2 regions of the Streptomyces sp. CAI-85 genome follow, and region 2 is predicted to be linked to the other one. Evidence: predicted binding sites of a transcription regulator. Region 2 holds the regulator's gene; the other holds the start of a gene.

Region 1 (3,409 bases), on a different contig from region 2:
GGTCCTGGGCCTCCAGCTCGTCCGCCATCACATTGATCGTCTGGGCCAGGTCGCCCAGCTCGTCGCGGCGGTTCTCGCTGACCCGGCGGGTGTAGTCGCCGTGCGAGATGGAGCGGGCGACCGCGTTCATCTCGTCCAGCGGAGCGGTGAGGGAATGCGCCACGAACTGCGTGATGAGCAGGGTGGCGATCATCGAGAAGACCGTGATGAAGCGGAGTTCCGTCTTCGTGTGCACGGCGATCACGGACAGCCCGGTGGTGATCAGCACCGAGACGACGACCAGCGCGCCGAGCTTGGTCTTCACCGAGAACGGGCGCACTTTCCCCCAGGACTCCCCGGGGTCTCTCGGACCGTCCGCGCCGCTCATGGCGTGGGGGTCTCCAGCGCGTAGCCCACACCGTGCACGGTGCGGATCCGCTCGGCGCCGATCTTCCGGCGCAGCGCCTTGATGTGGCTGTCGACCGTGCGGGTGCCGGAGGCGTCCGCCCAGTCCCAGACCTCCGCCAGCAACTGCTCACGGGAGAGCACCGCGCGCGGGGTGTTGGCCAGGCAGACCAGCAGGTCGAACTCGGTGGGCGTCAGATGCACGTCCTCCGAGCGGACCCGGACCCGGCGCTGCGCGTGGTCGATCTCCAGCTCGCCGAGGCGCAGGATGCCGCTGCGGGGCGTGGTCGCCGCGATCGCGGCGCGCTCCACCCGGCGCAGCAGCACGTGCACGCGCGCGGCCAGCTCGCGCATCGAGAACGGCTTGGTCATGTAGTCGTCGGCGCCCACGCCGAGCCCGACCAGCATGTCGGTCTCGTCGTCGCGCGCGGTGAGCATGAGGACCGGCACCGGGCGGGCGGCCTGCACCCGGCGGCACACCTCGAGGCCGTCGAAGCCGGGCAGCATGATGTCGAGGATCAGCAGATCGGGCTGCCATGCCTCCGCGGTGTCGACGGCCGCGGGGCCGTCGCCCGCCGTTTGCACGAGGAATCCCTCGGCGCGCAGGCGGGCCGCGATGGCGTCGACGATCGTCGGGTCGTCCTCGACCACCAGAACGCGGCGCTGCGCGCCCTGGGTCGCCGTCGTCGTGCCGTTGTGCGCGGTGTGTGTCTGCTCCATCGCCCGCCCCTGAGTGTGCTTTCCGGAACCAGTGGGGTGGTCCCTTGTCTGCGCATGACTGCGGTTGACGCGTAAATGATCGGCGTCAGGCATGAAACGTACCCGGAGTCACCTCGCCTTTGCTATCCAGGTCGGACGGCGAGGTGCACGACGTCCGGCACGCCTCGGGCAACGGGGATCTCTTCGGTACGCACCTGCTGGAACCCGGCATTCCCCAAGGTTCCCTCGAATTCCGGAGAGGGCTGGGCGGACCATACCGCGAGCACGCCACCGGGTCTCAACACCCTTGCGCAGCGCGTGAGTCCGGTCACCGAATAGAGGCTGTCGTTGCCCTCGTCGACGGTCCAGCCAGGACCGTTGTCGATGTCGAGGCAGAGCGCGTCGAACGTGTCGCATGTCTCATTGACGTAGTCCAGCAGGTCGGCCTCCACGATCTTCGCGCGCGGATCGGCGAGCGCCCGCGCGGAGAGGGCGGCCAGCGGGCCGCCGCGGTGCCAGTCGACGACGGCCCGCTCGCGCTCCACGACGGTGACCGCGCCCCAGCGGGGGTCGGCCGCGGCGTGTGCGAGCGAGAATCCGACGCCGAGACCGCCGATCAGCAGTTCCGGGGCGTCCCGGCCGTCCAGGGCGGCGAGCGCGGCGTCCACCAGCAGGCGTTCGGAGCGGCCGTCGGAGGTGTCCATCAGGAAGCAGCCGTTCGCGATGATCTGGAGCAGCGTCCCGTGCCGGCGCAGCACCACCTCGCCGTAAGGACCCTCGCGACGGTCCAGCACTTCGGGGATGTCGTAGGGCGTCACCATCGGCCCATCGTGGCATTTCTCTGACGGAACGTTGACGGAACGCGAAGAGACCTGGTCGGGCGGGGGTGAAGAAGCTGTGCGGCATTGACGGACGGGCTGTGACTCCCTCCTTCGGCGATCGCCCGGTGAGCGTCCGGTGATCGCCCACAGCGAACGGGCGGTCGTCCCGGGAACATCCCGAGGCTCCCATGCATTGAGTCGGCATAGCTCAACTTGACTGCCGAAGGGGAGATCATGGCTTCGACGTCCGCATCGCTCACCCTGCCCGTACTGCCTCTCGATGACGAGGTCGTACTCCCCGGCATGGTGGTTCCGCTGGACCTCAACGACACCGACGTGCGCGCCGCGGTGGAGGCCGCTCAGGCCGCCGCGCGGTCCGAGCCGGGCAAGCCCAGGGTGCTGCTGGTCCCGCGGATCGACGGGACGTACGCGAGCACCGGCGTGCTGGGCACCGTCGAACAGGTCGGTCGGCTGGCCGACGGCGACCCGGGCGCGCTGATCCGCGGCCGCGGGCGCGTGCAGATCGGCGCCGGGACGACCGGCCCGGGCGCCGCGCTCTGGGTCGAGGGCACCCGTATCGACCAGAGCGTGCCGGAACCCCTGCCGGGGCACGTCACCGACCTGGTCAAGGAGTACAAGGCGCTCGCCACCGCCTGGCTGCGCAAGCGCGGCGCCTGGCAGGTCGTCGACCGCGTCCAGGCCATCGACGACGTCTCCGCGCTCGCCGACAACTCCGGCTACTCGCCGTTCCTGACCACCGAACAGAAGGTGGAGCTGCTGGAGACCGCCGACCCGGTGGCCCGGCTGAAGCTCGCCACCCGGCAACTGCGCGACCACCTCGCCGAGCAGGACGTCGCCGAGACCATCGCCAAGGACGTCCAGGAGGGCGTCGACAAGCAGCAGCGCGAGTTCCTGCTGCGCCGTCAGCTCGACGCCGTCCGCAAGGAACTGCGCGAGCTGAACGGCGACTCCAAGGACTCCGCCGAGGAGTCCGACGACTACCGCTCCCGCGTGGAGGCCGCCGACCTGCCCGAGAAGGTCCGCGAGGCCGCCCTCAAGGAGGTCGACAAGCTGGAGCGGTCCTCCGACCAGTCCCCGGAGGGCTCCTGGATCCGCACCTGGCTGGACACCGTCCTCGAACTGCCCTGGAACGAGCGGACCGAGGACTCCTACGACATCCAGGGCGCCAAGGCGATCCTCGACGCCGAGCACGCGGGCCTGGAGGACGTGAAGGAGCGGATCACCGAGTACCTGGCCGTGCGCAAGCGCCGCGGCGAGCGGGGCCTCGGTGTCGTCGGCGGGCGGCGCGGCGGTGCCGTGCTGGCGCTCGTCGGCCCGCCCGGCGTCGGCAAGACCAGCCTCGGCGAGTCGGTCGCGCACGCCATGGGCCGCTCCTTCGTCCGCGTCGCCCTCGGCGGCGTCCGCGACGAGGCCGAGATCCGCGGCCACCGCCGTACGTACGTCGGCGCGCTGCCCGGCCGGATCGTGCGCGCGATCAAGGAGGC
Region 2 (3,409 bases):
GCTCCCGGCTGCTGGAGTTCGCCTCCCCGACGGCCCGTACGACGGTCCCGAAGAAGCTGGTGAAGAAGGCGCGCGGGGCGGCCGCGGGCCTCGATCCGCACGGGGCGGCGGTCGCCGTGTCCGCCCTGGTCGCCGACCGGGTGACCTACCTCCCCGGCGCCACCGGCGTGAACACCTCGGCGGCGGAGGCGTGGCAGCAGGGCGCCGGCGTCTGCCAGGACATCGCGCACCTGACCATCGCCCTGCTGCGCGGTCTGGGCCTGCCCACCCGCTATGTCTCCGGCTATCTCCACCCGGAGCGGGACGCGGAACTCCACCGCCCGGTGGCCGGACAGAGCCATGCCTGGATCGAGTACTGGGCGGGCGACTGGCACGGCTACGACCCCACCAACCGCACCCGCGCCGACGAGTCCCATGTGGTCGTCGGCCGGGGGCGGGACTACGACGACGTCACCCCGCACAAGGGCGTCTACCGGGGCGTGGCCGGCGGGCCGCCGGACGTGACGGTGGAGTTCACGCGCGTGGCGTGAACTCCACCGGGGACCTCAGGACTGCGGGTACTACGGGTGCTGCGGCTACTTCAGGCCGAGGGAGTTGCAGGCCGACTTGTACTTCTCGGTGCAGATGTCCTGCGCCGTGAAGACGCCGTCGGCGATCACGGTGTCCTTGAGGTTGCTCTTCGTCAGGGCGACCACCTGCACCAGCTTCGCCGGGATGTCCTTGTGGGTCGGGCTGTCGACCTTGTCGCGGGTCAGCGCCTCGAACTGGAGGGCGCGGCCCTGGACCTTGGCGACGGCGGCCTCGGCGGCGGCCTCCGCCTCGGCGCGGTAGGGCTTGTAGACCGTCATGTACTGCTCGCCGCTGACGATCCGCTGCACGCCCGGCAGCTCGGCGTCCTGGCCGGTGATGGGCGGCAGGCTGCTGCCGCTCAGACCGGCCGCCTCCAGCGCCTTGATGATGCCGCCGGCCATGGTGTCGTTGGCGGAGTAGACGGCCGCGATGTTGTCCTTGCCGATCTTCCCGATCGCCTCGGTCATGTGCTCCTGGGCCTTCTCCGGGCTCCAGTCGGCGGTGTCGTACTGCGCGGCGATGGTCACGCGGCCGCTCAGCTCGCTGAGCGCGCCCTCCTTGAACTGCGCGGCGTTCGGGTCGGTCGGCGAACCGTTGATCATGACGATCTTGTCGCTGGTGTCGGCGGTGCCGAGCGCCTCGGTGAGGGAACGGCCCTGCACCTCGCCGACCAGCTCGTTGTCGAAGGAGACGTACGCGTCGATCGGGCCCTGCGCGAGACGGTCGTAGGCGATGACCGGGATGTTCGCGTCCTTGGCCTTCTGCACCATCCCCGCGATCTTCTTCGAGTCGACCGCGTCGAGCAGGATGCAGTCGACCTTGTCGTCGATCATCTTCTGCATCTGCTCGTCCTGGACCTTGGCGCTGTTGGCGGCGTTGGCGTACGCCGTCTTGCCCTTGCCGTCGGTCAGCGCGGAGATCTTCTCCTTGATGATCGGGTAGTCGAACTCCGCGTACCGGGTGTTCGTCTTCTCCGGCAGGAGCACGCCGATGGTGACGTCGTTGCTGCGGGTCGGGGTCGCGTCCGCGCTGTCCGAACCGGCGTCGAGCATGCCGCACCCGGCGAGCGAGAGAGTCATCGTGGAGGCGACCACGGCTATGGCGATACGACGCATTCAGGGGCTCACTTCAGGTGCGTTCCGGACATGGGTGCGACATGTTGACCCAGGTGTCAGAAAAGACAACGCGTCGGCGCCCCCACCAGTCAAGCCGTACTACTTAACGAAGTGACAACATCACACTCCGCTTAGCATGTGAAGACGCATGGAGACCGAGCGAAGAGGGTACGCACTTCTCTTTACGGACTCTCCGCGCCGCGGGAAGCACACGGAAGAGGGGCCCGGAGATCTCTCCGGGCCCCTCTTCCGTGTGTGTATCGCCTCAGTCGGACTGCGGGCGCTTGGGGCGCCACACCACCAGCGCGCTGGTCTGCTGGACCTCCTGGTACGGGACCAGGTCGCGGCGGTAGGAGGCGTGGACCGCGGCCTCGCGCTGCTGCATGGCCGCCGCCGCGCCGTCCAGGGCCGACTCCAGTTCGGCGACCCGGGACTGGAGCGCGGCGACCTGGTTCTCCAGCTCGATAATGCGCTTGATACCGGCCAGGTTGATGCCCTCGTCCTGCGACAACTGCTGGACGGTGCGCAGCAGCTCGATGTCACGGGCCGAGTAGCGGCGGCCCCGCCCGGCGGTGCGGTCGGGGGAGACCAGCCCCAGGCGGTCGTACTGGCGCAGCGTCTGCGGGTGCAGGCCGGAAAGCTGGGCCGCCACCGAGATGACGTAGACCGGGGTCTCCTCGGTCAGTTCATACGGCCCACGAAAAGTGTCACCGCGTCGACGGCCATCCATCCTTATGCTCCCTTCGCGGCCTCGAACAGGTCCGCCCTCGGATCCTCGTCCGCGGTCGCCTCGCGATACGCCTCGAGCGCGTCACGAGCCTTCCCCGTCAGGTCCTTGGGGACACTCACCTCCACGGTGACCAGAAGGTCGCCGCGGGTGCCGTCCTTGCGGACCGCGCCCTTGCCCCGCGCCCGCATGGTGCGGCCGTTGGGGGTGCCGGGCGGCAGCTTGAGGGTGAGCGACGGGCCGCCCAGGGTGGGCACCCTGATCTCCCCGCCGAGCGCCGCCTCGGTGAACGTCACCGGCACGGTCACCGTGAGGTTGTCCTCCTTGCGGCCGAACACCGGGTGCGCGCCCACATGGACGACGACGTACAGATCGCCGGCCGGGCCGCCGCGCTCGCCCGGCGCGCCCTTGCCGCGCAGCCGGATGCGCTGCCCGTCCGTCACCCCGGCCGGGATGCGGACCTGCATGGTGCGCGAGGACTTGGCGCGGCCGCTGCCCTTGCAGTCCAGGCAGGGGTGCTCGGCGATCAGCCCGCGGCCCTTGCAGTCGGGGCACGGGTCGGTCAGGGAGAAACCGCCCCCCGAGCCCCGGGCCACCTGGCCGGTGCCGACGCAGGTCGGGCACACACGCGGTGTGCCGTTCTTGTCGCCGGTGCCGGAGCACGCCTTGCACGGGGCCTGCGAGGACATCCGCAGCGGGACGGTCGCGCCCTCGATGGCCTCGGTGAAGGTCAGGGTGACCTCGGTGTCGATGTCCTGGCCGCGCCGGGGCTGGGTACGGGTCGTGCCCCCGCCGCCGCGGTTGAACAGGCCGCCGAAGACGTCGCCGATACCGCCGCCGAAGCCGCCGGCTCCCCCGCCCTGGGGGTTGCCTCCGAAGAGGTCCCCCAGGTCGAAGTTGAAGGAGCCGCCGCCGGCGCCCGGACCCGGGCGGAACCCGCCGTTGCCGAAGAGGGCGCGGGCGTCGTCGTACTCCTTGCGCTTCTTGGGGTCACCGA

Evidence for each region. Region 2 encodes HspR, which represses chaperone genes until heat shock. Its sites were predicted from a motif close to TTGAGNNNNNNNNNCTCAA; they were not measured.
Region 1: lon (endopeptidase La) is a predicted target of HspR. The motif match lies at 2,098-2,116, and genes of this name have one in related genera.

What each region holds. Positions count from the first base shown of each region.
Region 1 covers NZ_JAANNX010000029.1:2,909-6,317, forward strand. The annotation lists gene G6W55_RS25270 (ATP-binding protein) at 1-367, opposite strand, end outside; gene G6W55_RS25275 (response regulator transcription factor) at 364-1,104, opposite strand; gene G6W55_RS25280 (spermidine synthase) at 1,227-1,904, opposite strand; gene lon (endopeptidase La) at 2,139-3,409, shown strand, end outside.
Region 2 covers NZ_JAANNX010000098.1:9,068-12,476, forward strand. The annotation lists gene G6W55_RS35550 (transglutaminase family protein) at 1-530, shown strand, start outside; gene G6W55_RS35555 (sugar ABC transporter substrate-binding protein) at 576-1,685, opposite strand; gene G6W55_RS35560 (heat shock protein transcriptional repressor HspR) at 1,951-2,415, opposite strand; partial or broken gene dnaJ (molecular chaperone DnaJ) at 2,418-3,409, opposite strand, start outside.